3 regions of the uncultured Luteimonas sp. genome follow, and region 1 is predicted to be linked to each of the others. Evidence: predicted binding sites of a transcription regulator. Region 1 holds the regulator's gene; each other region holds the start of a gene.
What was found. The regulator FliA, encoded in region 1, starts transcription of late flagellar genes. The targets are predictions, from matches to a motif close to TAAAGTTTNNCNNNCNNNGGCCGATAA.
Positions count from the first base shown of each region.

Region 2: the regulator FliA is predicted to act here: its motif matches at 4,128-4,154, upstream of Q0863_RS17860 (GGDEF domain-containing protein).
Region 3: the regulator FliA is predicted to act here: its motif matches at 4,413-4,439, upstream of Q0863_RS18060 (GGDEF domain-containing protein).

Region 1 is NZ_CANLNF010000002.1:505,136-515,290, forward strand. Features, by position in the region: gene Q0863_RS07320 (flagellar biosynthesis protein FlhF) at 4-1,806, shown strand; gene Q0863_RS07325 (MinD/ParA family protein) at 1,793-2,677, shown strand; gene Q0863_RS07330 (RNA polymerase sigma factor FliA) at 2,674-3,435, shown strand; gene cheY (chemotaxis response regulator CheY) at 3,477-3,869, shown strand; gene Q0863_RS07340 (protein phosphatase CheZ) at 3,905-4,492, shown strand; gene Q0863_RS07345 (chemotaxis protein CheA) at 4,497-6,323, shown strand; gene Q0863_RS07350 (flagellar motor protein) at 6,331-7,071, shown strand; gene motD (flagellar motor protein MotD) at 7,076-8,098, shown strand; gene Q0863_RS07360 (ParA family protein) at 8,100-8,873, shown strand; gene Q0863_RS07365 (chemotaxis protein CheW) at 8,870-9,604, shown strand; gene Q0863_RS07370 (STAS domain-containing protein) at 9,670-9,981, shown strand; gene Q0863_RS07375 (response regulator) at 9,978-10,155, shown strand, end outside.
Region 2 is NZ_CANLNF010000014.1:10,586-20,740, reverse strand. Features, by position in the region: gene Q0863_RS17880 (cold-shock protein) at 2-211, shown strand; gene Q0863_RS17875 (nitroreductase family protein) at 382-1,401, opposite strand; gene Q0863_RS17870 (VOC family protein) at 1,418-1,825, opposite strand; gene Q0863_RS17865 (SCE4755 family polysaccharide monooxygenase-like protein) at 2,150-2,764, shown strand; gene Q0863_RS17860 (GGDEF domain-containing protein) at 2,772-3,971, opposite strand; gene Q0863_RS17855 (BON domain-containing protein) at 4,314-4,772, opposite strand; gene Q0863_RS17850 (hypothetical protein) at 4,984-5,127, opposite strand; gene Q0863_RS17845 (NAD(P)-dependent alcohol dehydrogenase) at 5,227-6,243, opposite strand; gene Q0863_RS17840 (SIMPL domain-containing protein) at 6,994-7,692, shown strand; gene Q0863_RS17835 (NAD(P)H-dependent oxidoreductase) at 7,817-8,428, shown strand; gene Q0863_RS17830 (DUF6151 family protein) at 8,499-9,110, opposite strand; gene Q0863_RS17825 (hypothetical protein) at 9,112-9,621, opposite strand; gene Q0863_RS17820 (hypothetical protein) at 9,746-10,155, opposite strand, start outside.
Region 3 is NZ_CANLNF010000015.1:9,885-20,039, forward strand. Features, by position in the region: gene Q0863_RS18040 (phosphatidate cytidylyltransferase) at 1-397, opposite strand, end outside; gene uppS (polyprenyl diphosphate synthase) at 394-1,176, opposite strand; gene frr (ribosome recycling factor) at 1,258-1,815, opposite strand; gene pyrH (UMP kinase) at 2,016-2,738, opposite strand; gene Q0863_RS18060 (GGDEF domain-containing protein) at 2,876-4,384, opposite strand; gene tsf (translation elongation factor Ts) at 4,526-5,398, opposite strand; gene rpsB (30S ribosomal protein S2) at 5,528-6,325, opposite strand; gene map (type I methionyl aminopeptidase) at 6,794-7,570, shown strand; gene glnD ([protein-PII] uridylyltransferase) at 7,643-10,155, shown strand, end outside.

The DNA.
Region 1 (10,155 bases):
GATATGCGAATCAAGCGCTTTACCGCTCCCGACATGCGCACCGCCCTGCGCATGGTCCGCGACGAGCAGGGTCCCGACGCGGTGATCCTGTCCACCCGTCCCGGTGCCGGCGGCGCCGGCATCGAGGTGGTGGCCGCCACCGACTACGACGAAGCCTTGGTAGCGCAGGCGCTGCGCGCCGCGGCCCCGGCCGCCGAGGCGGTGCCGGCACGGCAGCCCGCCGCGCCCGCGCCGGCCGCGACGCGCGACCCGTCGCCGGCATCCGCGGAAGGCGCTGCCCCGCGCGAGTCGCTGATGTCCCGTGCCCGCGCCGTGTTCCGGATCGGTGAAGGCCCGACCCTGGCCGAGCTGACCGCCGGGCAGGCGTCGGCGCAGGAGCCGGCCCGTCTTCCCGCCGCAGCGCAGCCGGTCGCGCCCGCTCCCGTCTCCGTGCCCGCACCGGTCAGTGTCCCGGTTGCGCCGGCTGCCCCGGTTGCGCCGGCTGCCCCGGTTGCCCGGACCCCGCAGCCTGCGGCCGCGGCTCCGGCACCCGTCGTAGCTCCCGCACCCGCCGCCGCGCCTGCGTCCGCGCAGGCACCGAGCCGCTTCGACGCGATGATGGCGGCGCTCGATGCCGCGCCGCGGCGCGCGGCGGTCGCCGGCGACGCCCGCCCGGCCGCCGAGGCCGAGGACTTCGTCCCGCTGCTGCCCGACAACATCCCGATGCCGCGCCGCCCCGGCGCCGACGACGAGGCGCCGGCCACTCCGCTGCCGGCCGCCCTGCCCGATTCGATCTTCGCCCAGGACCTGCCTGCCGCGATGCACGCCCCCGTCGTGCCGGTCGCCGCCGCGACCGCGGAGGCCGACACCGCAGCCGCAGCTGCGCCGCGCGCCCTGCAGATGGTCGCCACGCCCGACACCGATCCGGCCATCGCCGCCATGCGCGAGGAGATGGCACGCATGCGGCAGCTGATGGAAACGCAGATGGAGCAGCTCTCGCTCGAGCGCCTGCGCGGCTCGCCCGCGCGCGCCGCCGTGCTCGAGGCGCTGGCCGGCTACGGCTGCGAGGAATCGCTGGCGCGGGCCGTGGCCGAGCGCATCGACCCGCGCCTGCCCGTCGACGAAGTGCAGGCGCCGATGTTGGCCGAACTGGCGCGCATGCTCACCGTGCTGCGCAGCGAGCCGCTGGAAGAAGGCGGCGTGATCGCCCTGGTCGGCCCGACCGGCGCCGGCAAGACCACCACCGCGGCCAAGCTGGCCGCGCGCTTCGCCGCCCGCCACCGCGCCCGCGACGTGGCCCTGGTCACCACCGACTGCCAGCGTCCCGGCGCGCGCGAGCAGCTGCAGGCCCATGGCCGTCGCCTGGGCATCACCGTATGCGAGGCCGAAGGCCCGGAGCGGCTGCAGGACACGCTCGCCCAGCTGGTCGACTACCCGCTGGTGCTGGTCGACACCACCGGCCATGCCCCGCGCGACCGCGCGGTGTTCAGCCAGATCCTGTGGCTGCGCGCGGCCAAGCGCGTGCGCAGCCTGCTGGTGCTGCCGGCGAATGCCCATCCGCACGACCTCGGCGAAGTGATCCGCCGCTACCGCCCGGCCAAGCCCGAGGGCGTGGTGCTGACCAAGCTCGACGAGGCCGGCCAGCTGGGCTCGGCGCTGTCGGTCCTGGCCCGCCATGGCCTGGGACTTGCCTATACCGCACAGGGCCAGCAGGTGCCGTCGGATCTCGACGCCGCCGATGCCAGCCGCCTCGTCCAGTCACTGGAGAAATCCCGCCGTGCTGCCGATAACCCCCTCGCCACCGAGGACCGCCATGCAGTCGCCTGACCCCATCGTGCCCGTTTTTCCCGCAGACAAGGCCCCCGGCCCGGTGCGGGTGATCGCCGTCGCCAGCGGCAAGGGCGGCGTCGGCAAGACCTCGGTCTCGGTCAACCTCGCCACCGCCCTGGTCAACGCCGGCCAGCGCACCCTGCTGCTGGACACCGACCTGGGCCTGGCCAACGTCGACGTGATGCTCGGCCTGGCTCCGCGCCACACCCTGGCCGACGTGTTCGCCGACCGCTGCGAGCTGCGCGACACCATCATCGAAACCCCCAGCGGCCTGCTGGTGGTGCCGGCCGCCTCGGGCAAGCGCCACATGACCGAGCTCAGCCCCGCCCAGCACGTCGGCCTGGTGCACGCCTTCTCGCAGCTCGACCTCGACCTGGACGCGATGGTGGTCGACAACGCCGCCGGCATCGCCGATGGCGTGCTCACCTTCTGCCAGGCCGCGCAGGACGTGATCGTGGTGGTCTGCGACGAACCGGCCTCGGTCACCGACGCCTACGCCTTGATCAAGGTGCTCAGCCGCGACCGCGGCGTGAGCCGGGTGCAGGTGCTGGCCAACCAGGTGCAGGATCCGGCCGAGGGCCGCCAGCTGTTCGAGAAGCTGCAGCGGGTGAGCGCGCGCTTCCTCGACGTCACCCTCAACTACCTCGGCGCGATCCCGCGCGACGAATGGCTGCGGCGCGCGGTGCAGCGCCAGGAAGCGGTGGTCGACGCGTTCCCGTCGGCGCCCTCCTCGGTCGCCTTCCGCGACATCGCCCGGCGCTCGCGCCAGTGGCAGTCGCCGCCGGGCGCGCGCGGCCACGTCGAGTTCTTCCTCGAGCGCCTAGTGTCGGCACCGTCCGCCGCCGCAGCGCGGGGAGCGGCCGCATGAACGCCATCGCGACCGCGCGTTACCGCGCCAACCAGCAGGGTTCCACCGCCGAGGTCGTCGAGAAGCACGGCGAACTCGTGCGCCGCATCGCCCACCACCTCGCCGCGCGCCTGCCGGCCAGCGTCGAGATCGACGACCTGGTGCAGGCCGGCATGCTCGGCCTGATCGACGCGGCCCGGAATTTCCAGTCCGACCAGGGCGCGGCCTTCGAGACCTACGCCTCGATCCGCATCCGCGGCGCGATGATCGACGAGATCCGCCGCGGCGACTGGGTGCCGCGCTCGGTGCACCGGCGCTACCGCGACATCGTCGCCGCCACCCGCGAGGTCGAACAGCGCACCGGCCAGGCCGCGACCGCGCAGCAGGTGGCCGAAACGATGGGCGTGCCGCTGGACGAGTACCACGCCATGGTCGAGAACGCCGCGCGCGGGCAGCTGGTGAGCCTGGACGCGCACATGGACGAACACGACGGCGAGCCGCGCCTGGCCGGCGACAGCAACGCCAATCCCGCACGCGAGTTCGAGCAGGGCGCGTTCCGCGATGCGCTGGCCGCGGCCATCGACGGCCTGCCCGAACGCGAACGCCTGGTGCTGTCGCTGTACTACGAGCAGGAACTGAACCTGCGCGAGATCGGCGCGGTGCTGGGCGTGAGCGAGTCGCGTGCCTGCCAGATCCACGGCCAGGCCGCGGTACGCCTGCGCGCGCGGCTGGCCGACTGGCGCCGCGACGACGGCGAAGACGACGACTACCTGCCCTGAGCACAACCGGTGCGGCCCCCGCACGCAACCAAGAGGTCCGCATGGACAAGAACATCCGCATCCTGATCGTCGACGACTTTTCGACCATGCGTCGCATCGTCAAGAACCTGCTCAACGACCTGGGCTTCTTCAACACCACCGAAGCCGACGACGGCTCCACCGCGCTGGTCGAACTGCGCAAGGGCCCGTTCGACCTGGTGATCACCGACTGGAACATGCCCGGCATGCCCGGCATCGACCTGCTCAAGGCGATCCGCGCCGACGCCGCGCTGGCGAAGACGCCGGTGCTGATGGTCACCGCCGAGGCCAAGCGCGAGCAGATCATCGAAGCCGCGCAGGCCGGCGTGAACGGCTACGTGATCAAGCCCTTCACCGCGGCCACGCTCGGCGACAAGCTGGGCAAGGTGTTCGAACGCCTCGGGGCCGCGGCGTGACCGCGGCGCCCGCCGCCACCGCGCCGGGCGCCGGCGTGGCCGAGGAACGCGCCGCGCTGATCGAGTGCCTGCACGCCGCGCTGGCAGCGCTCGAGGACGAGGACGACGATGCCTGGCGCAGCAATGTCGACGAGCTGATCCATTGGCGCAGCCAGCCGCTGGTGCAGGGGCTGGTCAAGCTCGCGCGCGAACTGGAGCAGGCGCTCGGCACCGGCAGCGGCGGCGGTTCGCTGGCCGAGGCCTGCCTGCGCCTGGAGCACGTGGTCAAGGTCAGCGAGGACGCCAGCCACCACACCCTGGACCTGATCCAGGAGTGCGCGGGCCTGCTCGCCACCCTTCCCGGCGCGGAAGCCGAGGCGCACGCCGCGACGGTGGCCGGCATCCGCAGCCGGCTGTCGGAGATGACCGCGGCCCAGGGCTACCAGGACCTCACCGGCCAGATCATCCGCCGCGTGGTCGAGCTGGTGCGCACGGTCGACGAAGGCCTGGGCGACTACGCGCCCGCCGGCGACCGCCCGCTGCAGCTGTCCAGCCACGGCTACGGCCCGTCGATCCAGGGCCTGGACGCGCCCGCGGCCAGCCAGGACGACGCCAACAGCCTGCTGTCGTCGCTGGGGCTGTAGCGCGATGTCCTCGCCCGCCTCCGACATCTGCGCCGACTTCCTGGTCGAGGTCGGCGAGATCCTCGACCAGCTCGGCGAGCAGATGGTCGCGCTCGAGCGCGCGCCTGCCGACCGCGAATGCCTCAATGCCGTGTTCCGCGGCTTCCACACCATCAAGGGCGGTGCCGGCTTCCTCGACTTCACCACGATGGTGTCGGTCTGCCACGCGGTCGAGGACCGCCTCAACGCCGCGCGCGACGGCAGCGCGCCGCTCGACCCGCCCGCCTTCGATGGCGTGCAGCAGGGCATCGACCTGCTGATCGACATGCTCCACGCCATCTCCAGTGGCGTCGAACCCGAACCCGCGCCCGAGGCGCTGCTGGCCGCGCTGCGCGCGGGTGCGGCGCCCGTGGCCGCGCCTGCCCCGGCTGCGGCGCCCGTTTCCGCCGTGGCGACGCAGGCCGGCGCCGGCGATTCGCTCGACGACCTCGATTTCGAAGCGCTGCTCGACAGCCTGCACGGCAGCGGCGGCATCCCCGGCGAGCCTGCGGCGCCGGCACCGGCACCGGCGGCAGTGCCCGTGCCCGCGGCCGCACCGCCACCGCCCCCGCGCCCGGCGCCTGCACCACGCGCAGCCGCGGCCGCGGCACCCGAACCGGCCGACGTCACCGTGCGCGTGGACGTGCGCCGGCTCGATGCCATGGTCAACCTGGTCGGCGAACTGGTGCTGGCGCGCAACCGCCTCAAGACCCTGCGCCCGCGCCTGCGCGACGACGACCTCGACCGCGCCGTGGCCGCGCTCGACGTCGCGACCTCGCGTCTGCAGGGTGCGGTGATGACCGCGCGCATGCAGCCGGTGGGACGCGTGTTCGCGCGCTTTCCCAAGCTCGCCCGCGATGTCGCCCGACAGCTCGACAAGCAGGTGAACCTCGAAGTCACCGGCGCCGAGACCGAACTCGACCGCAACCTGGTCGAGGCCCTGGCCGATCCGCTGGTGCACCTGGTGCGCAACGCGATCGACCACGGCATCGAGATGCCCGAGGCGCGCCGCCGCGCTGGCAAGCCCGAGCTCGGCACCGTGCGCATCAGCGCGCAGCAGGAAGGCGACCACGTCGCCATCGAGGTGCGCGACGACGGCGCCGGCATCGATCCCGACCGGATCCGCCGCAAGGCGGTGGAGAAGGAGCTGATCGACGACGATGCGGCCGCGCGGCTGTCGGCCGACGAGTGCCTGCAGCTGCTGTTCCTGCCCGGCTTCTCCACCCGCGACGCGGTCAGCGACCTGTCCGGCCGCGGCGTGGGCATGGACGTGGTGCAGTCGCGCATCCGCGAACTCTCCGGCACGGTGCAGATCCATTCCGAGATCGGCGCCGGCTCGCGCTTCGCGATCCGGGTGCCGCTGACCCTGGCGATCCTGCCCACCCTGCTGGTGGAGGTGGAGGGCGACGTGTACGCGCTGCCGCTGGTGCGGGTGGTCGAAGTGCTCTCGCACGACCCGGGCCGGGCGCTGTGGATCGACGGCCAGCGCGTGCTCGACCTGCGCCAGCAGCCGCTGCCGCTGCTGGGCCTGCGCGAATGGCTGGGCATGGCGCCGGCGCCGCTGCCCGACTCGACCTGCGTGGTGCTGCAGTCGGGCGAGGCGCGCTACTGCCTGGCCGTGGACCGCGTGCGCGGCCGCGAGGAGGTCGTGATCAAGGCGCTGCCGCCGACCCTGCGCGGGCTGCCCGGCTACGCCGGCGCGAGCCTGATCGGCGACGGCCGCATGGCCCTGATCCTGGACGTGGACGCGCTGCTGGGCAGCAGCATGCGCACGCCCGGCCTGCGTTCAAGTAACCCCGGCAAGGACCGTTAAACAGGCAATGGACAGACTCAGCGTCATCGGCACCGTGCTCGCGCTCGTCGCGCTGATCGGCGGCAGCGTGCTCAAGGGCGCGGGGCTGTCGGGATTGTGGTCGCCGGCCGCCTTCGTGATCGTGATCCTCGGCACCCTGGCCGCGATCCTGCTGCAGACGTCGCTGCCGACCTTCATGCGCGCGATGAAGATGGTCGCCTGGGTGTTCAAGCCGCCGGCGCACGACCAGGCCGCGGTGATCGCGCAGATCGTCGAATGGTCCACCACCGCGCGCAAGCAGGGGCTGCTGGGGCTGGAGGCGCAGGTGGCGCAGCAGTCCGACCCGTTCCTGGGCAAGGGCCTGCAGATGGTGGTCGACGGCGTCGAGCCCGAGTCGATCCGGCAGATGCTGGAGATCGAACTGCACGGGCAGAGCGCGCGCGACCTGGCCGCGGCCAAGGTGTTCGAGGGCATGGGCATCTACGCGCCCACACTGGGCATCGTCGGCGCCGTGCTCGGCCTGATGGCGGTGATGAAGAACCTCGCCGATCCGAGCAAGCTCGGCCACGGCATCGCCGCGGCGTTCACCGCCACCATCTACGGCATCGGCTCGGCCAACCTGGCGCTGCTGCCGATCGGCAACAAGCTCAAGAACCTGGTCAACGCGCAGACGGTGGAGCGCGAGATGATCATCGAGGGCCTGATCGCGATCGCGCAGGGCGAGAACCCGCGCAACATCGAAGCCCGCCTCAGCGGCTACGTGCACTGACGCCATGGCACGCCGGCACCATCACGAGGAGCACCAGAACCATGAGGCCTGGGCCGTGCCCTACGGCGACCTCATGACCCTGCTGCTCGCCTTCTTCGTGGTGATGTACGCGATCTCCTCGATCAACGAGGGCAAGTACCGCGCGGTCTCCGACGCGCTCTCCTCGGCCTTCGGCGGGCCGCCGCGCTCGATCACCCCGATCCAGCTCGGCCAGACCCAGCTGCGCGGCTCCTCGTTCGACCGCCCCTCGCTGCTCACCCCCGGCGCCAAGACCGGCCCGACCGCGACCAGCCCGGTGAGCAACGTGCGCGTGCGGCAGATGCTCGACGCGCCCATGGGTGGACAGAGCGCGCTGGCGGCGCGGCAGGCGGCCGAGGCCGCGGCGATGGACGCCAGCCTGCGCGGCCAGTCGCAGCTCAGCACCCTGGGCCGGCGCATCCAGGAGGCGCTGTCGGAACTGGTCCGCCAGCAGCTGGTCGCGGTACGCCGCGGCCGCACCTTCCTCGAGGTCGAGATCCAGAGCGACATCCTGTTCGCCAGCGGCGTGGCCGTGCCCAGCGACGTGGCCACCTCCACCGTGCGCAAGCTCGGCCAGGTGCTGCGCGCCGAGCCCAACGCCGTGCGCGTGGAGGGCTATACCGACGATGTGCCGATCCAGACGGCGGTGTTCCCGTCCAACTGGGAGCTGTCCACGGCGCGCGCGGCCAGCGTGGTGCACCTGCTCGCCGAAGAGGGCGTGAACCCCGGCCGCCTGGCCGTGGTGGGCTACGGCGAGCACCAGCCGGTGGCCGACAACGCCACCGTCGAGGGCCGCAACGCCAACCGCCGCGTGCTGCTGGTGATCCTGGCCGCGCCCGACGGCCCCGACGCGGTCCCCGAAAACGGGCCGACGATCGCCCTGCAGCCCGCGCCCGCGGCGCCGTCGCCGGAACCGGCGACAGCGCCGTCCACAGCGTCCGCGCCCGCCCTGCTGGGTTCCGCCGCCACCCACCTCACGCCATCCAACACCTACCCGGGAGCCGACTGACATGCAGGTCTGGGCCATCGCCAACCAGAAAGGTGGAGTCGGCAAGACCACCACCAGCCTGTGCCTGGCGCGCGGACTGGCGCAGGACGGCGGCCGCGTGCTGCTGGTCGACCTGGATCCGCATGCCTCGCTGACGCGGGCGTTCTCGGTGCCGACCGATCCGCCGCCGGCGGGCACCCACGACCTGTTCGTCGGCAGCGGTGCCTCGCTGGCGGCGCTGGCGCGCGCGACCGACGTGCCCGGCCTGCAGCTGGTCGCCGCGCAGCCGGCCCTGGCCACGCTGGAGCGGCGCAGCGCAGGCGCGCCGGGCCTGGGCCTGGCGCTGGGCCGCGCCCTGCACGCGGTCCACGCCAGCTACGACCACGTCCTGCTCGACTGCCCGCCGACGCTGGGCCTGCTGATGGTCAACGCGCTCGCCGCCGCCGACCGCCTGGTGGTGCCGACCCAGACCGATCCGCTGGCGCTGCACGGCCTGGCCGACATGCTGCGCACCGCCAGCATGGTGGAGCGTTCGCGGCGGCGCCCGTTGCCGCAGCACGTGTTGCCGACCCTGTACGACAAGCGCACCCGCTCGGGCGTGCAGAGCCTCGAACAGCTGCACGCGCAGTACGAGGGCCGGGTCTGGCCGGACGCCGTGCCGATGGATACGCGCCTGCGCGATGCCCAGGGCCTGACCAGCGAAGCCGGCAGCAGTGGCCGCGGGGCCGAAGCCTATGCGCGCGCCCTGTCCTGGCTGCTGGAGCAGGGGCAGCCGGCGCAGAGGCGCGCGGCATGAACCCGGTTGGCGCCAGCGACGTGATCGACTACGTCGATGCCCTGCTCGACGATTCCCAGCCGGTGGCGATGATCGCCGCCGACGATTCCGGCGCGCCCGTACGGGCAGTGCCCATGGCCACGCCCGATCCCATGCAACCCCCCGGATTCGTCTCCGCACCGGAACCGGAGCCTGCTCCCGCACCGGACCCCGTGCCTGCCCCCGTGCCGCCACCCACGGCCGTACCGGCCGCCGCCAGACCGGCTCCCGCACCCGCGACTTTCCTGGCGCCGGCGCCCGCCCAGGCGCTGGCCGCAACGCCGCCGCCGGCCAGCGCGATCACGCAGACCTCGCGCTGGCTGCGGGTCGTGGTCGGCCGCGACAGCTACGCGCTGGAGCTGCTGCGCGTGCAGGAAGTGGTGCGCGTGGTCCCGATCGTGCCGATGCGCGGCGCGCGGGCCGCGGTGCTCGGGGTGATGAACCTGCGCGGCCGCATCGTGCCGGTGTTCGACCTGGGCCTGTGGCTGGACGCCGGGCACGTCGACGCCGACGAACACAGCCGGATCGTGGTGGTCGAGCGCGACGACGAGCTGATCGGGGTACTGGTCAGCGCGGTCGAGGACGTGGTGACCCTGGGCCGCGACCGCATCGAGCCGCCGCTGCACGGCAGCGCGACGGGCGTGATCCTCGGCGTCGCCCGCGTCGGCGCCGCACCGACGGTGCTGTTCGACGCCTACGCGCTGTACGGCTGACGCGCGCTCAAGTCGCGGTTGCGGACGCCGTTAATCCTCAGGACTGCATCCACGTGGCCACGCCCATGACCCATCTGACGCTCCAAACCGATCTCGGGATCGAGCGCGTCGCCGAACTGCAGGCGGCGCTGCAGCCCCACCTCGAAGCCGACGCTCCGCTCGAACTCGCCGGCGACCGCGTCGAGCGCGTGCACGCCGCCGGGCTGCAGCTGCTGCACGCCTTCGTCCGCGACCGCGCCGCGCGCGGCCAGCGCACCACCATCACCCAGGCCTCGCCCACCCTGGCCGCGGCCGCGCGCCAGCTCGCGCTCGCCGTCAGCCTCGGCGTCGACGATGCGCCGGCCGACCCCATTCCTTCCAACGGAGCAACTGCATGAGCGCCAAGCAACTGCTCGTCGTCGACGACTCGACCTCGATGCGCCAGATGGTCGCCTTCGCCCTGACCTCGGGCGGTTTCGAGGTCAGCGAAGCCGAGGACGGCCAGGCCGCACTGGAGATCGCGCGCACGCGCTCGTTCCACGCCGTGGTCACCGACGTCAACATGCCGCGCA
Region 2 (10,155 bases), on a different contig from region 1:
CATGTCAGAGCGCCAGACCGGAACCGTCAAGTGGTTCAACGATGCCAAGGGCTTCGGCTTCATCACCCCGCAGAGCGGCGACGACCTGTTCGTCCATTTCCGCTCGATCCAGGGCAGCGGCTTCAAGTCGCTCCAGGAAGGCCAGCAGGTCTCCTTCAAGGTCGCGCAGGGCCAGAAGGGCCTGCAGGCTGAAGAAGTCCAGGCCGAGTAATACCGGCCAGACGCGGCAACGCGTCAGCGGTACCAGAACCCCGGGCGGCGACGTCCGGGGTTTTCTGTTTGTGGGGCCGGCCGGGCGCGGCCGAAGCCACGAGTCCGGATTCCCGGGGCCGAACGTGCCGCGGCCACCTTCTCCCCGGTTCTGCCGCATTTGCCATCGCTCTATTGCTTCAGCAAAACCTCGCTGACGTGGCGTCGTGGTGTCGGACCGACCTCGGGGCCATAGCCCAGTCGCAGGAGCAACTGCGGGTAGCCTTCCAGCCCCAGCGTGTCGCGGAGCCGGGAGCGGAGCGCCGGCACCTCGATCGGTGCATTCAGATAAGAAGCTGCCACGCCCTCGGCGTGCGCACGCAGGAGCAGCCGGGACAGCGCCTGCCCCGTGGCCAGCCACGCAGCCGGCGTGTCCGTGCGCGTACCGAGGACCGCAAGGAGCGGAGATTCCAGCGCCAGCCTGCGGTGTGCCATGGCCTGGGGTTTGCCGACATCCAGGGACCGGATGATCCACGGCGCTGCGCATGAGGCGAGGGCTCCCATCCCCAATGCGGCGCCCGGGATTCCGTCCCGCCTGCCGCTGAAACCGGGACGAATCCACTGCGCCAGTTCGCGGCGAAAGGCTGCGTCCGCGAACTGGCGACGATCGCCTTCGGCCACCAGCTGCGCCACCGCGCCGCGGTCTGCTGTCCCCGCAACCTCGTGGAACGCCACATGCTCGCCTGCAGCAGAGGCACGCAACGCCTTCACCAGCTGTGGTGGTACCGGGCGGGCCGCGAAATCGGAGCGATTCGACCGGCGCAGGGGAATGGCATGGAAAAGCCGTTCGTCGTCGGCATCCGGTGATCGCGCCTCGCCCATCCCCACACGCGCCAGCAGCTGGGGTTGATCCACGTCGGGAAACAGGTCCAGGACATCGGCGAAACCGAAGTGGCGGATGGCCAGGCGTAGCTGGCCGAGCGCGGCGCCACAGCTGATCGTAAGTTCCCGGTCTTCGGGATCGACAATGGGCAGCCGCCGCGCGCGATCCGCAAGCAGTTCCACACTGTTCCCGGCCAGGCGGAACCGCCATGGCTGGGTGTTGTGGCCGGACGGCGCGAGGATCGCGTAATGCAGGAGGTGGCGAAACTGCGCCGACGGTGGGCCCTGCCGGGGAAACCCCGTGTCGGATACGCGCCATGGATGGATCATCGAACGCTCCATCCTTCTAGGCTGGCGGCGATTCGATGGGCTGCAGCAGATCCCACATGTTGCCGTACAGATCGAGGAACACGGCGACTGTCCCGTAGGACTCGCGCCTGGGTTCGCGGACGAACTCGACGCCGCTGGCCCGATAGGCTGCGTAATCGCGCCAGAAGTCGTCGGTATGGAGGAAGAGGAATACGCGGCCGCCGGTCTGGCCGCCGATGCGGGTCTCCTGGTCCGGGGTTGTGGCGCGCGCAAGCAGGAGCCGCGACTCGGTGGCGCCGGGCGGGGAGACGACCACCCATCGCTTGGACTGCTCCGGTACGGGCGTGTCTTCCACGAGCCTGAAGCCAAGCTTGCCCACGAAGAAGTCGATCGCTTCATCGTAGTCGCGGACGACGAGGGACACGAGGCCGAGCGACTGTTTCACGGTGGGGGTCTCCGATGATGGCCAGGGTGGGGCTGGGGCCGGCGCAACACAGGTCGGCCGGACGCCATCATGCGTGTAACCGGCCTGGACAGCCGGGTCCGGTACGGCGCAGCGAATGCCGCGCGTCTCAGGCATGGCTGACGGACCCCTTCGAGCCGATCGCCGATCCGTGTGCGGGCGGGCCGGGGACGGTCGATCCGTTTTGCCTGATACCTTTCTGGCTGCAGCCATCGACGGGCAGGCCAACGATCCGCGTCGGGGTGTCGCTGCCACGCCGGGCCAGCGCGCCGCCGGCGCGAAAGTCATGCGCCCTGGAATTGTGTAATGTCCGAACTTCGTGCCCACTGGACGCCTGCCATGCGCCTTCGAGTTTCCGCGTGCCTGCTGGTCGTGCTTGGCCTGTGCGCGGGCGGCGCCCACGCCCACTTCAGCGTGGACATGAGCGACACCCACAAGTCGCGCCATGGGCCGGGCGAGATCAAGAGCGCGCCATGCGGTCGTCCCGACAGCGCGCGCGGCGACCACGTCCACACCTATGCGCCGGGCGAGACGATCAGGCTGTCCTGGATCGAGTACGTCGGGCATCCGGGCTATTACCGCATCGCGTTCGACCCGGATGGGGACGACGGATTCAGGAATCCGGCGAGCATCAGGCCGGCGGGTCGCGCCTGCGGTGTCGGCGAACCCAACTGCGGGGCGGGCGACTTCCACAACAACAAGCGCGTGCTGATCGACGACTTCGGCCGGCACGCCGACAGCCCGAACGGCCAGCGCTATTCGATCGCCCTCAAGCTGCCCGATGTGGAATGCGAGAACTGCACCCTGCAGATCATCCAGGCCATGACCGAACTGGACAAGGCGCCCTACGATCCCTCCGCCCAGGACGCCAACGACCTCTACTACCAGTGCGTCGACCTGCGACTGCGGCGCGCTCGCTGACGGACGCTCAGGGGCTGGCCAGTCCAGGCGCGGCTTCGGTCCACCCCGACGCCTGTGCCGCCGATTCCACCCGGTTGCGCCCGGCGCTCTTGCCGCGATAGAGCGCCGCATCGGCGACCAGCATCGCCCGCGCAAGCGAGGCATCGTCGGCAAAGCGTCCCGAGATGCCCACGGTGACCGTGCAGCGCAGTTCCTCGTCGTCCGGTCCATGCAGCAGGACGGTCGACTCGACGGCGTCACGCACGCGTTCGGCCACGTACCGCGCCGTCGCATCGTCGGCCCCCAGGCAGACCACGGCGAACTCCTCGCCGCCCATCCTGCAGACCAGGTCGTCCTTGCGGACGGCACCACGCAGGACATCGGCAACGGCGCACAGCACGGCGTCGCCTGCCTGATGGCCATAGCGGTCGTTGATGCGCTTGAAATGGTCGACGTCGACCAGCAGCAGGCGCGCGCCGACGCCGGAACCGCGCAAGCGCGCGTCCAGCGCCTCGGTCAGCCCGCGCCGGTTGAGCAGCTGCGTCAACGGATCGCGCGCGGCCATGCCGCGGAGCGCGTCGGTCAGGCGACGCAGCACCAGCCAGACGATGGACGGCGGAATGATCGTCGCCAGCGAGCACATGTAGACGTAGAAGACCATATGGAACCGGCTGTCCATGCCCAGCGCCGCCAGGCCTCCCGCCAGCAGCTTGGCCAGCTTGACGACGTTCAGTACGCCGATGCCGCCGATCAGCACGACGAACAGCACCACCTCGCCACGCAGGTCGCGGGCGAAGGTGCGCAGGCCCGCCAGCAGGACCGCGATCATGCCGGCGAAGCACAGCGCGCATGTCGCCGAGAGCAGCGCGTAGCGCGCCACCGGACCCCAAGCCGCATCCACGACCACCTGCGCGATCGCGTAGCCCACCCCGACCATGAGCAGCGGACCGCGCAGCGGCGCCTGCAGGCCGAAAAAGCGAGCGCCACCCACGCTGTAGGCCAGCAGCGCGCACAGGGTGAGCGAGTGGTTGACCACGCTCATCCAGCTCAGGCCCGTCGGCCCTTCCAGCAGCTGCAGCACGTACGCCGTGCCCAGCGCGAGGTTGCCCACCGCGAACGCGTCCGTCCCCATCTTCTCGCGGCCCAGGCGCCGGCTGATGAGCAGGAACATCACCGTGAAGCTCAACAGGTACACGCACAGCATGCCGACGAGAAGGGTGGCGATCATCAGGCGTACGACATCGGGCAGGCAGGTGCACGGACCGCCGGCTTCCTGATGGCGGTCTCTCGCGCGGAACGGGTGGAAGGCCGCCCCCCGGCGACCTCGGCTGCAGCGGGGCGGCGGGCATCGTACCAACCGCGCAAGCCCGCCGTGCCGTACGAAAGATCGGCCGCGGCGCCGGAAACCTGAATCCGCGCCCCTGCGTCGAAGCGCGGCCAGCACATCCGCCGGCGTCGCCGGTTTTCCTGGCGCGGCGCATCGAAGGTCGCCGCACGTTGCCCTCCCCAGACGCAGGAAAGGCGGGCCGAAGCCCGCCTTTCCGTGCCACCTCAGAAGAGGGGGCTGCGCTTACTCGTTGGCGGCACCGACGGTCAGACCGCTGGCGTCGACGTTGCTCACGCCCTCGATCCCGCGCGCGATCCGCGTTGCGGCATCGATCTGGGCCTGGTTCTCGACCTGGCCGCGCAGCGTCACCACGCCATTGAGCGTGTCGACGTTGATATCGAGGCCGGACACCTCGGACTCGGCCAGCAGCGACGACTTCACCTTGGTGGTGATCCAGGTGTCGTCGACCGGCTGATCGGAATTCAGGCCGTCGCCCGGGCCGTCGACCATGTCGGCATCGGCGGTGGCGTCCACCGGGTCGACCGCGGTGTCGGTGGCCGGGGTCATCGGGGTCTGGTCGGCCGGGGTCGTATCCGGGGTCATGTCGGCGGTGCCGTCGGCGTCGCGGTCGGCGGCGCAGCCCACGGCAAGCGCGAGCGCGGACGACAGGGCAATCACGAGCGGAAGACGGGAAATCTTCATCGGGGTACTCCGTAGGTGGGGACGGGCCGAAGTGTGGGGGATGCCCCTGTCCACGACGCGTGACTGCGGTGCTGCGGGTGTTAAGCCCTTGTGAGCCGGGGTACGGCCCGACGCGCGAAATCGCGGGGCCGTGTCGTCCTCGCGGCTGGTCGGGGAACACGGGTGGCCTGTCTTACGCCAGGCCACGATCGGGAAATCGTTGCGACAGCCCTCAGGCGCCGCCCTGCCGCTTCTCGGCCTTGTCGGGCACGTGGGGATTGGACAGCTGCCCCGGGTGCGCGTCCTCGCGCTTGGGCGGCGGTGCCTGTTCCTTGCGCGACTTCTGCATGCTGTCGGGAGTCTGGGGCGTGCCCATGGCGCTTCTCCGGGGAGGGGAGGGCGCAGCCTGCGCCGCGCGGGATGATGCACGCGTGCAGGCATCGCGAATGGGCGGGCGCGACCAGCGCCCGGGGGTTCAGCTGAAATCCGCGTCGAGCACGATCCGGTAACGCGCCTTGCCTGCGCGCAGGTGGTCCAGGGCCTCGTTGACCCGGCTCATCGGGAAGTGCTCGGTCTTCGGCGCCACGTCGTGGCGGGCGGCGAAGGCCAGCATCGTGTCGAGCGCGCCGCGCGAACCCGTCGGCGAAGCCGACAGCGACTTCTGTCCCGACAGCAGCGAGAACACCGGCACCGGAATCGGCTCCAGCACCGCACCGACCACGTGCAGCCTTCCCTTGGGCGCCAGCGCGGCGAGCAGGCCATCCCAGTCCAGCGACGCGTTCACCGTGTCGATGATCAGGTCGAAGCTGCCGGCGAGCTGCTTCAACGCGGCCGCGTCGCCCGTGGTCACCACGTGGTGCGCGCCGAACGCGCGCGCCTCTTCCTCCTTCGAGGCGCTGGTGGTGAACGCGGTGACCTCGCAGCCCCAGGCCCGGCAGAACTTCAGCGCCATGTGGCCCAGCCCGCCGATGCCGACCACGCCGACCCGCGCGGTGGGCGGGATCCCCAGCTCGCGCAGCGGCGCGAACACGGTGATGCCGCCGCACAGCAGCGGCCCGCACTCGGCCGAATCCAGGCCTTCGGGCAGCGGCACCACCCAGACCCAGTGCGCCCGCACCTTCTCGGCGAAGGCACCGTGGCGACCGCCCAGGGTCGGCTGCACCTCGCGGCACAGGTGCTGGTCGCCGGCCAGGCAGGCATCGCAGTGCAGGCAGCTGTGGGCGTTCCAGCCCAGGCCGACCCGCTGGCCCATCACCAAGCCCTTGGCGTTGGCGCCCAGCGCCGTGACCCGGCCGATCGCCTCGTGCCCGGGCACGAACGGGTAGCGGCTGAAGCCCCAGTCGTTGTCCAGCATCGACAGGTCGGAATGGCACACGCCGCAGTGTTCGACCGTGATCTCGACGTCCTCGGCACCCAGCTCGCCGGGGTCGTACTCGAACGGTTCCAGCGGAGCACCGGGCTTCGGTGCGGCCCATGCGCGATAGGAGGTCATGGCGGTTCCTGAAAGGGATGGGAAGATGGGACGCCACCATACGCCTGCAGGGGGAAACGGGTCGCGAAGGCTGCACCTCGACACGCGCTCGCGCGGAGGCGCCTCGAAGCGCTCGCGCGTCCGCCTCCCGCTTGCTTCATTGCTCCTGGAGGCAGGCCGCGTACTTCCATCGACAGGAAGAAAGTCGACTCCGCCCCCTGGGGCACCCTCCATGGGCCTGACGTTGCCCTCTGGCGGCTGGCCAGGTGCCCATCCGGCGATGGACGTGGACCCGGGCCCCGCGCTCCGGGCCGCCTCGTCCTCGTCCAGGCCGCAGGCGCGTGGCCGAGCCATGATGGCGCCAGTCGCAAGCCGCGGAACCCCGGACTCCGCCAAAACCTGTCCGCACGCAAGCCATTTCCAGTTGCGCGCAAGCGAATCCGGCTCGCGCGCGAAGCAGGGGACCGTCGCGCGCAAGCGGAATCGGCTTGCGTCCGGTCCGGAATCGTTTGCGCGCGATACCCGCCCGCCCGATCGCAAGGGGAAACGGGTTGCGCGCCAGCGACATCCGCTTGCTCACGACCGGAATCCGTTTGCGCACGAGCGGCGCCCGCCCGCCGCCGGGCGACATCCGCTTGCGGCGCGCCGCATCGCCATCTCCCGCGCGTCGCCGGGTGGCGCTACTGTGTGCCGGTAGCGCCGGCCTGGTGGTTGCCCGAGCGCGCCGGATCCGTCCCCGTCCAATCCGAGAGGTGCCCCATGCGCAAATGGATGTCCATCGCACTGCTGTCGCTGTCGTCGGCCGCCGCCTTCGCAGGCACCCCGCTGCCGGATGCCCCGCACGTACTGGTGCACGGGGAAGGGAAGGTGAGCGTGGCGCCGGACTCGGCGGTCGTGACGATGGTCGCGACGCACCGGTCGGCGGACGCTGCCGAGGCCAAGCGCGTGGTCGACCGCGCGGTGAATGCCCTGCTGGAAGCCGCGCCGCGCTTCAAGGTGAAGCCGGACGAGATGTCCGCCTCCGACCTCGCGCTGCACGAAGACGTGGATTACGACGAACGCGACCGGCGGCTGCCCACCACGCACATCGCCACGCGCGAGGTAAAAGTGCGGCTGGGCGACCTGGACCGCCTCGGCCCCTGGACCGACGCGGCGCTCGCGGCCGGCTTCACCAGCATCGCCGAGATCCGCTTCGCGTCCACCCGCGAGGCCAGCCTGCGCGAGGACGCGCGCGCGCGTGCCGTCGCCGACGCGAGGGAGCAGGCAGGCGGGCTGGCGTCGGCATTCGGCGGGAGGCTGGGGCCGGTGTACAGCATCAACAGCCTGGGTTCGATGCAGTCGGCCGGCTACGGCAACACCTCGCTCGACAGCATCACGGTCACCGGTTCGCGCGTGGACGCCGCCCGCTACCTGCAGCCGAAGATCGACGTGACCGAGCGCGTGTCGGCGGTGTTCGAGATCGTGCGTTGAGCCGACGGGGCGTCACAATGCCTCGACCAGGCGGACAACGCCGCTGGCGCCCTTCCCGCTTGTATCAGTTCGTTTCGCCCTTTGAGTCGCTGGTCCCGCCACAACCGGGCTGGCAGGACATCCCATGCACGTACTCTCATTGCTCGCGCATCCAAGATCGGACAGCTTCTGCCATGCGATCTCCGGCCGGGCGCGATCGGCGCTCCGCGCCGCAGGCCACGACGTCACCCACCTGGACCTCCATGCCGACGGTTTCGACCCGAGGCTGACCGCCGAGGAGGCCTACTCGATCGGCGACAGCGTCGAGCAGACGCTCGCGCGCTCGACCGATCCGCTGGTCAGTCGATACCGCGCGCACGTCGCCGCGGCCGACGGCCTGCTGGTGGTCCATCCCAACTGGTGGGGCAAGCCGCCCGCCATCCTGTCCGGGTGGCTCGACCGGGTGCTGGTGCCGGGCGTGGCGTATCGGCTGGAGCGCGGGGAAGGTGAGCCGCAAGGCCTGCTACGGGCGCGCACGGCCCTGCTGTTCAATACCTCCGATACGCCCGAGGCGCGGGAACGCGATGCGTTCGGTGACCCGCTCGAGTCGATCTGGGGCCGCTGTGTCCTGCCGTTTTGCGGCGTCGAGCGCTACCGCCGCGTGGTGTTCCGGCCCGTGGCCGGCAGCACCGCCGCGCAGAGGACGCAATGGCTCGACAGCGTGGAATCCGCGGTCGCGACCAGCTTCGGCGGTTGATGCGGCAACGGCCTCCCCGCCGCCACTACCGCGCGGAAACCCGAATGCTGTCTGCCGGATCCCGATCCGGCTAACGGCCGAACAACATCCGCGCCCGGGACAGCAGCAGCTGCATGATCAGCGCCACCGGAAACGTCCGGTACGACGGCGCGTCCGCGGGCAGGTCGCCAGCGTGATCCGAGAACCGTGTGGCGATCCGCGCCTGGAGTTCCGGCGCTTTGTCCTGGATCCGGAAGCGATAGATCGAGATCCAGTGTTGCGCATTGTCGAACGCCAGGAACATGGCGCTGTTGCAGCACGAGGCCACCATGCGTCTGGTGGGCGAGCCATTGCGGAGCCGGTGCGGCCTGAGAAGTCCGCTGCCTGACGGGATGGTGTAGCGATCCTTGCGATGGAGCACGTAGTGCGTCCCGCCGAAAGCGTCCATCGTGGGCTCCGGGGACGGCAATGCGTCGATCCGGTGGGCAGCCGATTGGCAGTCGTCGCAATGGCAGGCCGCGCAATAGATGTGCCCGCCCTCCAGTGCAATGCTCACCTGGCCGCACGAACAGGTCGCGATGGTGCGTTGTTCTGTCACGCAGGACTCCTCCTTGATGGTCAACGGGTTGCGATGCGTGTCGGCCGGCCCCGCTGCGACGCGGATCCGCGGTGGGTTGCGAAACCCACCGTTCCGTTCGGGCACGTCAGACGCGAGGCGGGTTGGCCGGGTCGTTCCGACGGAAGTCCATGGTCCAGTTGACTTCCCATGTGGCGCCCCCGTCCGGCGAGAACGCCTGCTCCCAGCGAAGCTCGTCGACGCCGACCTGCGACCATACGAAACGGATGGTGATGGGGACGCCGTTCAAATGGTCCGATGCGAAAAACGTCCCCACCGCGTTCTCGAACCGTCCCACCACCGGCACATCGATGCGGCCGGGGAAGCGGCCGTCCAGCCACCAGATGGACCAGGTGTCCTGCGCCGGGTCGTACGAGCGCAGGGCCACGGCGCGAAAATCGCCGTCGGGAAAGCGCAGCAGGTTGTCCTCGATGCTGCCGTAGCCGCCCAGCACCTGGCGCGTGCTCATCTGCCCGTCGAACTCGACCCACTCGTCGCAGCCTGCCAGGCGCTCCTTGAGACGCCGATGCCGGACATTCCAGTCACCGAGTACGAAGTCGAAATCGCGAGGCGCGTCGGGGAGGCGTTGCAGGGACATGGTGATTTCCTGGGTGGGAAGAACGTGGGTCGGGAATTCGCGCTCCAGACCCAGTGGGAGGGTTCTACCCCAAGACTATGTCCCTGACACCTTTTCTTCCCCAGGTGCGTTCTCCACGCCGGACTCAGTTGACCGGGCGCATGCCAAGCGTCGCCCGGTACTCCGCAACGACCTGCGCGGCGGTTGGATTCGACATCGCCATGCCGTTGACGAAAACCGCAGGGGCGCCGCGCTTGAACACCTCGACCGCCCGGTCGATTCCAGCCATCTGTTCGGGCGTCGGGTCCGCCACATCGAAGAAGAACGAATCGCCCCTCACGACCGGGATCCCGCGCCGGATCAGTTCCTGGGCGAGGGCCTCGGTCCGCCGCGCCTGCTCGGAAGGGCAGTGCCGCGGCGCGAGCACCAGGATCGCGTCGCGCGCAACGCCACCGGGCATCTCGACGGGCACGAAGCCGTTCACGCTTATGGCCACTCCGGCCAGAGCGTCACGCTCAGGCCACAACTGGTAAGCGCCGTAGATCCCACAGGCCA
Region 3 (10,155 bases), on a different contig from region 1:
CGCACCAGGCCGGCACCACCGCGGCCGTGCCCGCGGCCAGCTTGAACACGCGTGCATGGCTGTCGTGGTCGGAGGCGAAGTCGTAGTGGCGCAGCCACAGCATCGCCAGCAACCACCAGACCACGCCGAGCATCGCCACCAGCTTGAACAGCACCAGCGAGCCACCGCTGTCGTTGGGCGAGGCCCAGACCAGCGCGGCCATCAGCAGCAGGTTGGCCACCAGCAGCACGGTGCGCTGCAGGGTGTCGTCGATTTCCGACAGGCGGAACCATTCCCACAGCGCCATCAGGAACACGATCGCCGACAGCGCGACCAGCCAGGGCGTGGGCAGCAGGAGCACGCCGCCGATGGCGAGCGGCGCCATGGTCAGCGCGGCGAGCACGCGGGTGCGGGTCAAGGCGTGGGACTCCCCTGGAGGTCGGGCCGGGCCCGGTCGGCCACCTGGTCGCCGGTCAGCCCGAAGCGGCGCTCGCGCCCGGCATAGGCGCGCAGCGCCTCATGCAGGACGGCGGCATCGAGTTCGGGCCACAGCGTCTCGGTGAACCACAATTCGGTGTAGGCCAGCTGCCACAGCAGGAAGTTGCTGATCCTGTAGTCGCCACCGGTGCGGATGAACAGGTCCGGCGGCGGCAGGTCGGCCAGCGCGACGCGGGCGTCCAGCGCCGCTTCGTCGATCTGCCCGGGATGCAGCCGGCCGGCGGCGACGTCCTCGGCCAGCGAGCGCGCGGCGGCGGCGATGTCCTGGCGGCCGCCGTAGCTGGCCGCGATGTTGAGCGACAGCCGGGTATTGCCGGCGGTCAGCGTCTCGGCGGCCTGCATGCGATCGCGGATGCTGTCGGAAAAACGGCCGCGTTCGCCGATGAAGCGCACCCGCACGCCGCGCCGGTGCAGTTCCTCGACTTCACGGTCGAGCGCGGCGACGAACAGCTTCATCAGCGCGCCCACCTCGTCCTGCGGCCGGCCCCAGTTCTCGCTGGAGAACGCGAACAGGGTCAGCGCGCCGATTCCCTGTTCCAGGCAGAAATCGATGCAGGTGTTGACCGCACGCGCACCGGCGCGATGGCCGATCGCGCGCGGCCGGCGGCGGCGCGCGGCCCAGCGCCCGTTGCCGTCCATGATGACGGCAAGGTGCCGCGGCACCGCGGGGGCGGGCGTCGTGAATCGGGAGGCGTTCAAGGGCGGTCCGTGTGTATCGCTGCCTGCGGCATGGCGTGGCTGGCGGGCGGGCGATGCTCCATTCGCCGTTCCCGGCCGGCCTCAGACCGCCATCAGTTCCTGTTCCTTGGCCTTGACCACGTCGTCGACGTCCTTGATCGCCTTGTCGGTGATCTTCTGGATCTCGTCCTCGCTGCGGCGCACGTCGTCCTCGGTGACCGACTTGTCCTTCAGAAGCTCCTTGACCTGCTGGTTGGCGTCGCGGCGGATGTTGCGGATCGCGACCTTGGCGTCCTCGCCCTCGGCGTGGACCACCTTGGTGAGGTCGCGGCGCCGCTCCTCGGTAAGCGCGGGCAGGTTCAGGCGGATGGTGGTGCCGGCCGTGTTGGGGGTCAGGCCGAGGTCGGAGGCCAGGATGGCCTTCTCGACCACGCCTACCATCGCCTTGTCCCACGGCTGGATCACCAGCGAGCGCGAGTCGGACACCGACACCGCGGCGACCTGCGACAGCGGCACGTCGCTGCCATAGGCGCTGACCCGGATGCTGTCGACCAGCCCGGTCGAGGCCCGTCCGGTGCGCACCTTCACCAGGGTGTGGCGCAGAGCGTCGATGCTCTTGGCCATGCGGGTCTGGGCGTCCTTCTTGATTTCGTTGAGCATCACCGGCTCCGGTTGGTCTGCTTGAGGCTAGACCGCGGATTATAGGCGGTGTGGCGCCCGCACGGCCCCGTGCGGACCGCCGTGGCGGCCCACTGGCGTGGGTGGCCGGGCTTGCGGACGCTGGCCGGGGTGCGTTTGCGTCGAATGGCCCGCGGCGCAGGGGGCGGGGTGGCGCGGCGGGACGCCAGCGGCAACGCGGTTCAGCGGCGGCCGCGCACCAAAGTGCCGATCGGCTCGCCCTTGAGGATGCGCAGCAGCATGCCGGGCTGGGACATGTCGAAGATGCGCAGGGGCAGGTCGCTGTCGCGGCACAGGGCGAAGGCGGCGGTGTCCATCACCTGCAGGTCGCGCGAGATCACCTCGTCATAGGTCAGGCTGTCGTAGCGCACCGCGTCGGCATGCTTCTTGGGGTCCTTGTCGTACACCCCGTCGACCTTGGTGGCCTTGAGCAGCAGGTCGGCCCCGATTTCGATCGCGCGCAGCGCGGCGCCCGAATCGGTGGTGAAGAAGGGATTGCCGGTGCCCGCGGCGAAGATCGCGATCCGGCCCTTCTCCAGGTGGCGGATCGCGCGCCTGCGGATGTAGTCCTCGCAGACGTCGTTGATCTTGATCGCGCTCATCACCCGGACCTTGCCGCCGAGCTTCTCCAGCGCGTCCTGCATCGCCAGCGCGTTGATGACCGTGGCCAGCATGCCCATCTGGTCGCCGGTCACCCGGTCCATGCCGCCGGCGGCCAGGCCCGCGCCGCGGAAGATGTTGCCGCCGCCGATGACCACCCCGACTTCTGCCCCGGCCTGCTGCGCCTCGATGACCTCGCGCGCCAGGCGCCCGATGACCTTCGGGTCGATGCCGTAGTCCTCGTCGCCCATCAGCGCCTCGCCGGAGAGTTTGAGCAGGACGCGGCGATAGGCAAGTTGGGACATGGGGGTCTCGGGAGTGGCAAACGCGTGAATTCTAGCGGATCGCGCAGGGCCGCGAGGGCGCTGCGCGCCGATCCGGCCCGGTACCGGCAGGCACCGGGCCGGCACGCTGGCGCGGCGCGCCACGCCGGTACGCTGGCTCAGGAATCCGCGTCGTCGGGCGGGCGCGGGGCTGCCACCCGGTTTCGGCCCTCGCGTTTGGCGCCGTACAGGGCCTGGTCGGCGGCGTCCAGCAGCTGGCGCGCGTTCTCGAACCGCTCGTGTTCGCCCTGGGTGGCCAGGCCCGCCGAGAAGGTCACGTACAGCGGCTTGCCGTCGACGATCGCCATCGGCGTGCGCGCGACCTCGTCGAGGATGCGCCGGATCACCACCTGCGCGGCATCGCTGGTCGAATTGCTCAGCACCACGAGGAATTCCTCGCCGCCGTAGCGGGCGATCAGGTCGGCGCCGCGCAGCAGGCGAGACAGGGTCCGGGCGAACTCGCTCAGCACCTGGTCGCCGACCAGGTGGCCGTGGCGGTCGTTGACCTGCTTGAAATCGTCCAGGTCGATGAACGCCAGGGTCAGCGGTTCGTCGCGCCGCAGCGAGGCCTCGAATTCGCGCGCCAGCACGTCCTCCAGCTGGATCCGGTTGTACATGCCGGTCAGCGGGTCGCGCAGCGCCAGCTCCTCGAACTGGCGCGCGCGCTCTTCCGCGGCGTCGGCCTGGCTGCGCGCCTGGAAGGCGCCCTGGATCTCGCGCAGGTTGCGCAGCAGCAGCAGTTCGCGGGCGTGTTCGACGATCGCGTCCAGCTGTTCCTGCTGCACGATGTGCACGTCGAACAGGGCCGCGATCTCGGGCAACGCGTCGGACATGCGGGTGACCAGGGCGTCGAAACGGGCCTGGTCCAGGCCGAGCCGGTCGCGGGTGGCGGCCAGCGCGCGCTGGCGGGCGTCGCGGATCCGCTCCTCCCCTTCGGCCAGCCAGAGGTCGGCGACCAGGCCGGAGGCGGCGACGCAGTCGTGGAAGCAGTGGCCGCTGCCGGCTGGCGACTCGCTGGCGCCGATCGCCTGCTGCAGGTAGCCGGGCAGGTTCCAGTGCCCGGCGATCCAGGCGCCGATCTCGGCGTGGTCGGCGCCCAGCGCCTCGCGCTCGCGCCGCAGCCGGTCGTCGGGGTCCTCGGCCACGCGCAGCAGCTCGCGGTAGGCGTCGGGCCGGGCCTGGAGCAGGGCCTGGGCGCCGAGGTCCTGCAGCAGGCCGGCGAGCATCAGTTCCTCCAGCCGCGCCAGTCCGAGCTCCTCGCCCAGCAGGCGCGCCGCCATCGCCGACAGCACGCTGCGCTGCCACAGGATCGACAGCGCGTCGCGTGGCTGCGTGTTGCGCAGGGTGCGGCTCAGCGACAGTCCCAGCGCCAGGCTCAGCGTGGCGTTGAGGCCGAGCAGGGTCAGCGCCTGGGACAGGGTCGCGACCTGGCGGCGGTTGGCGTAGAGCGGGGAGTTGGCGATGCGCAGCATGCGCGCGCTGAGCGCGCTGTCCCTGGAGATCACCTCGACGGTCGCATCCAGGTCCGCGTCCGGCTGCTGGGCCAGTTCGATGATGCGCAGTGCGATCGCCGGCGGCGAAGGCAGGCTGCGGCAGTGGCTCAGCACGGCTTGGAGTTCGGGGTGCATCGCAACCTGCCAGGGGAATCCGGAGCCGGTATCGGCCGCGCAGGCCGATTCCTTAGCCACGTCACCCGGTGGGGAGGCCCGAAACGGAAGAAGCCGCGGTTCCCCGCGGCTTCTTCCGGCATTTCGGCTGGGCGCGGCGGCTTACGCCAGGCCGGCCTGCTTCATCACTTCGGCGGCGTAGTCTTCCACCACCTTCTCGATGCCTTCGCCCACGGCCAGGCGTTGGAAGCCGATGACTTCGGCGCCGGCGGCCTTGAGCACGGCCTCGACCGACTTGTCGGTATCGAGCACGTAGGGCTGGCCGTACAGGCTGACCTCGTTGACGATCTTGGCGATCTTGCCGCCGATGATCTTCTCCAGGATCTCGGCCGGCTTGGAGCGGTCCTTCTCGGACATCTTCGCCATCTCGATTTCCTTTTCCTTGGCCACGAACTCGGCCGGCACGTCGCTCTGCTTGTTGTGCGGCGGGTTCATCGCCGCGACGTGCATGGCCAGGCCGCGGGCCAGTTCGGCGTCGCCGCCCTTGAGCTCGACCAGCACGCCGATCTTGCCGCCGTGCACGTACGCGGCCACGGTGTTGTCGCTGTCGATGCGCGCCAGGCGACGCACCTGCACGTTCTCGCCGACCTTGGCGATGACCGCGGCGCGCGCTTCCTCGACGGTCTCGCCGGAGGGCAGCTTCGCGGCCTTCAGCGCCTCGATGTCGGCAGCGCCGATCGCGGCGGCGGCCACGGCTTCGGAGAAGCCCAGGAAGTTCTCGTCCTTGGCGACGAAGTCGGTCTCGGAGTTGATCTCGACCAGCACGGCCTTGCCGGCTTCCTGCGCGGCCGCGATGCGGCCCTCGGCGGCGACGCGGCTGGCCTTCTTGTCGGCCTTGGCCAGGCCGGACTTGCGTAGGGCCTCGGCGGCGGCGTCGACGTCGCCGTTGTGTTCGCTGAGCGCCTTCTTGCACTCCATCATGCCGGCGCCGGTGCGCTCGCGCAGTTCCTTGACCAGGGATGCGGTGATTTCCATGGGGACCTCGATTCGAAGAAAGACGGGCAGGCGGGCGCGGCCCGCCGTGGGATTCGGTGCGGCCCGGGATGGGGCCGCAGGCCGATGAACGCGACCGCGGCAGGGTGCCGCGGCTGCGTTGCGACGCGGTTACTCGGCGGCGGCGGCTTCGCCGGCCGGTGCGTCCTTCTTGGCCGGCGCGCGGCGGCCCGGCTTGCCTTCGCCCTCGGCGAACTCTTCCTCGCGCACGCTGGAGGCGTTCGGCGCGGCGGCCTTGCCCTCGAGCACGGCGTCGGCGGCGGCGCGGGCGTACAGCTGCACGGCGCGGATCGCGTCGTCGTTGCCCGGGATGGCGTAGTCGACCAGGGCCGGATCGTAGTTGGTGTCGACCACGGCGATGACCGGGATGCCGAGCTTCTTGGCTTCCTTGACCGCGATGTCCTCATGGCCGATGTCGATCACGAACAGCGCGTCGGGCAGGCGGTTGAGGTCCTTCAGGCCGCCCAGCGAGGCCAGCAGCTTCTCGCGCTCGCGGCGCAGGCCCAGCACTTCGTGCTTGACCAGCTTGTCGAAGGTGCCGTCGGTTTCGGCCGCTTCCAGTTCCTTCAGGCGCGACACCGACTGCTTGACGGTGCGGAAGTTGGTCAGCGTGCCGCCCAGCCAGCGCTGGGTCATGTACGGCATGCCGCAACGCTCGGCCTCTTCCTTCACCGCCTCGCGCGCGCTGCGCTTGGTGCCGACGAACAGGATGATGCCGCGCTTCTGGGCGATGCCCGAGATGAAGTTCATCGCGTCGTTGAACAGCGGAACCGTCTTCTCGAGGTTGATGATGTGGATCTTGCCGCGGGCGCCGAAGATGTACGGGGCCATCTTCGGGTTCCAGTAACGCGTCTGGTGGCCGAAGTGGACGCCGGCTTCCAGCATCTGGCGCATGGTGATCTGGGGCATTGCAGGGAACTCCTGACAGGGGAACCGCCGCCCGGGGTCTGTGAAGGGCGGTGCGGTCCTGCACGGGGCAGGGCGCGTGGTTCCGGGGTTGGGCCTCCCCGCTGCCTCCGTGGCCAGATCCCGTCCTTCCGGACCGGGACACCCCGGCACGGGTGTCTGCAGCGGGTGTGTATTCGCCTGCGTCAGGGACGACGCCGCGCCCGGCGTGGGCGGCTGGCTGGCGGGACGGCCAGGCACAGCCGCGGAATCATAACCGGACGGGAGGCTCCAGGCAAACCCGCGGTCCCTCGACGGGAGCGTGGGTTGCCACGGGGCGCTGGCCCGACGCGTGGCAGGACGTCGGCCCTCGCAGCTGGCGGTCCATCGCCTGCCGGGCCGCGGTCGCTGAAGCGAGGCCGCCGCCCGGCCGCGCCGGCGCCGGACCCGGCCCCCCGGGCAGAGCGCGCCGCGCTCGGCGATAATGGACGCATGACCATCTCCCTCAAGACCCCCGACGAGATCGAGAAGATGCGCGTGGCCGGCCGCCTGGCGGCCGAGGTGCTGCAGGTCGTCGCGGCGCACGTGAAGCCCGGCGTCAGCACCGACGAGCTCGACCGCATCTGCCACGACCACATCGTCAACGTCCAGAAGGCGACCCCGGCCAACCTCGGCTACAAGGGGTACCCCAAGACCACCTGCATCTCCGCCAACAACGTCATCTGCCACGGCATCCCGAACGAAGCCAAGGTGCTCAAGGACGGGGACATCATCAATATCGACGTCACTGTGATCAAGGACGGCTGGCACGGCGATACCAGCCGCATGTATTACGTGGGCACGCCCTCGGTGATGGCCAGGCGTCTGGTCGAGACCACCCGCGAGGCGCTGTTCCGCGGGATCCGGGCGGTCCGTCCGGGCGCGACCCTGGGCGACATCGGCCACGCGATCCAGGAATACGCCGAAGGCCAGCGCTTCAGCGTGGTGCGCGAGTACTGCGGCCACGGCATCGGCAAGGTCTACCACGAGGACCCGCAGGTCCTGCACTACGGCCGGCCGGGCGAGGGCGTGGTGCTGCAACCCGGGATGACCTTCACCATCGAGCCGATGATCAACGAGGGCACGCGCTTCACCCGCCTGCTGCCCGACGGCTGGACGGTGGTCACCAAGGACCGCAAGCTTTCCGCGCAGTGGGAACACACCGTGCTGGTGACCGCCGACGGCGTGGAGATCCTCACCCGCCTGCCCGGCGACGACAACGATCTCTAGGCCGATGCGGGGCGACGCCACATGCCGGTCCCACGCGCGTCCTGCCCGCAGGACCGCGCGGCGTCTTCGCCGGTGACTGAGGTGGAGGCCACGCAGGGCGAGGACGACGCGGCCTGGGCCGCGCTCGCGGCCGAGCAGCTGCGCGCGCAGGATGCCGCCTTTGCGGTCCGCTTCGACGCCGACGGCGATATCGAGCGGCTGTTGATGGCGCGGGTGATCGCGGTGGACGCGCTGGTCCGCCAGGCCTGGTCGCGCACGGTGCCGGCCGACGCCGCCCTGACCCTGTTCGCGATCGGCGGCTACGGCCGCGGCGAGCTGTTCCCGCGCTCGGACATCGACCTGCTGGTGCTGGTCGGCGACGAGGCGAGCGAAGCCGATACGGCGGCCCTGTCGCGACTGTTCGCGCTGCTGTGGGATGCCGGGCTGCCAGTCGGCCATGCGGTGCGCACGCTGGACCAGTGCACGCAGGCCGCCGCCGACGACCTGACCGTCATGACCTCGCTGATCGAGGCCCGGCCGCTGGTGGCGACGCCGGAAATGGCCGTGCGCCTGGAGCAGGCGGTGTCGGTGGACCGGGTCTGGCCGGCGCGCGAGTTCTTCTATGCCAAGCGCGAGGAGCTGCGCCAGCGCCATGCGCGCTTCGGCGATACCGCCGACAACCTCGAACCCAACATCAAGGAAGGCCCCGGCGGGCTGCGCGACATCCATACCCTGCGCTGGATGGCGCGGCGCGTGTTCGGGACCCGCGACATCGAGTCGCTGATCCCGCTGGGCCACCTGGGCCTGGACGAATACTCGGCGCTGGAGCGCGAGTGGGCCGTGCTCTCGCGCCTGCGCTACGGCCTGCACCTGGTGGCCGGCAAGCGCGAGGAGCGGCTGCGCTTCGACTACCAGAAGGCGCTCGCGGCGCGCCTGCAGCACATCGAGGATGCCGACAACGCGGCGGTCGAGCGCATGATGCAGGGGTTCTATCGCAGCGCGGCGATCCTGCTGCGCATCGGCGAGCGCCTGCTGCAGCGCTACGAGGAGCAGATCGAAGGCGACGTCGAGGCGGTGCCGCTGGACGCGGAGTTCGCGATGAAGCGCGGCTACCTGGTGGCGCGCGACGAGTTCTGGCCGGGCGGCGACATGTCTCGGGTGCTCGCGCTGTTCGCGCTCTGGGCCGACCATCCCGAGGCCAAGGGGCTGCATTCGCGCACCGCACGCGCGCTGGCCGAATCGCTGCACGCGCTGCCGGCCTACGACGTGGCGAATCCGGAGATGCGCGAGGCGTTCGTCGAACTGCTGCGCGGCCCGGGGCCGGTCCGCACGCTCGAACGCATGGCCCGGCTGGGCGTGCTGGGGCGCTGGATCCCGGCGTTCGCCCAGGTGTCGGGGCGCATGCAGTTCGACCTGTTCCACGTGTACACCGTCGACCAGCACACGCTGGCGGTGCTGCGCAACCTGGCTTCGTTCTCGGCCGGCATCGCCGATGAGCGTTTCTCCGATACCCACGAGGTGTGGCCGCAACTGCGCAAGCCGGAACTGCTGCTGATCGCGGGCCTGTTCCACGACATCGCCAAGGGCCGCGGCGGCGACCATTCCGAACTCGGCGCGGTCGACGCGCGCGCCTTCTGCGAGGCGCACGGTTACGGCGCCGGCGATACCGAGCTGGTGGAATGGCTGGTGCTCAAGCACCTGCTGATGTCGGTGACCGCGCAGAAGCAGGACATCTCGGATCCGGCGGTGATCCACCGGTTCGCGACGCAGGTCGCCGACCGCGAGCGGCTGGACTACCTGTACCTGCTCACCTGCGCCGACATCGCCGGCACCTCGCCGCGACTGTGGAACGCGTGGAAGGACAGGCTGCTGGCCGACCTGCGCACCGCCACCCGCTACGCGCTGCGGCGCGGCCTGGAACACCGCGTCGGCGCCGCCGACCGCATCGTCGAGACCCGCGACAAGGCCCGCGGCCTGCTGGTCGCCGAAGGCGTCGAGGGCATCGACGAACTGTTCGCGCGCATGCCCGACAACAGCTTCCTGCGCGCACGCGCCGACCAGGTGGTGTGGCAGGCGCAGGCGTTGCGCGAGACCGGGCCAGGCGCGGCCGTGGTGCGCGTGCGCCGGGTCGCGGGCGCCGGCGACGCGCTGGAAGTGTTCGTGCACGCGCCGGACCGCGACGGCCTGTTCGCGGCCATCGTCATCACCCTGGACAGGCTGGGCCTGGCGATCCAGCAGGCGCGCGCGCTGGACGGGCCGCAGCGCACCATCTTCGATACGTTCCAGGTGCTGTCGGTCGACCAGCGCCAGGCGCCGGACATCGGCGCGATCGAGCGCAAGCTGGCGACGGTGCTGGCAGGTTCGCTGGACGTGCGCCCGGCGCGGCGCGCGCAGCCGCGCCACCTGCGCCATTTCCGGGTCGTGCCGCAGGTCGATTTCGACGCGGCACCCGACGGACGCCACACGGTGGTCAGCCTGGTCTGCACCGACCGACCGGGCCTGCTCGCCGACATCGCCCAGGTGCTGCGCCAGCAGCGCCTGCGCGTGCATGATGCGCGCATCGCCACCTTCGGCGCGCGCGCCGAGGACGTCTTCCTGGTCAGCGA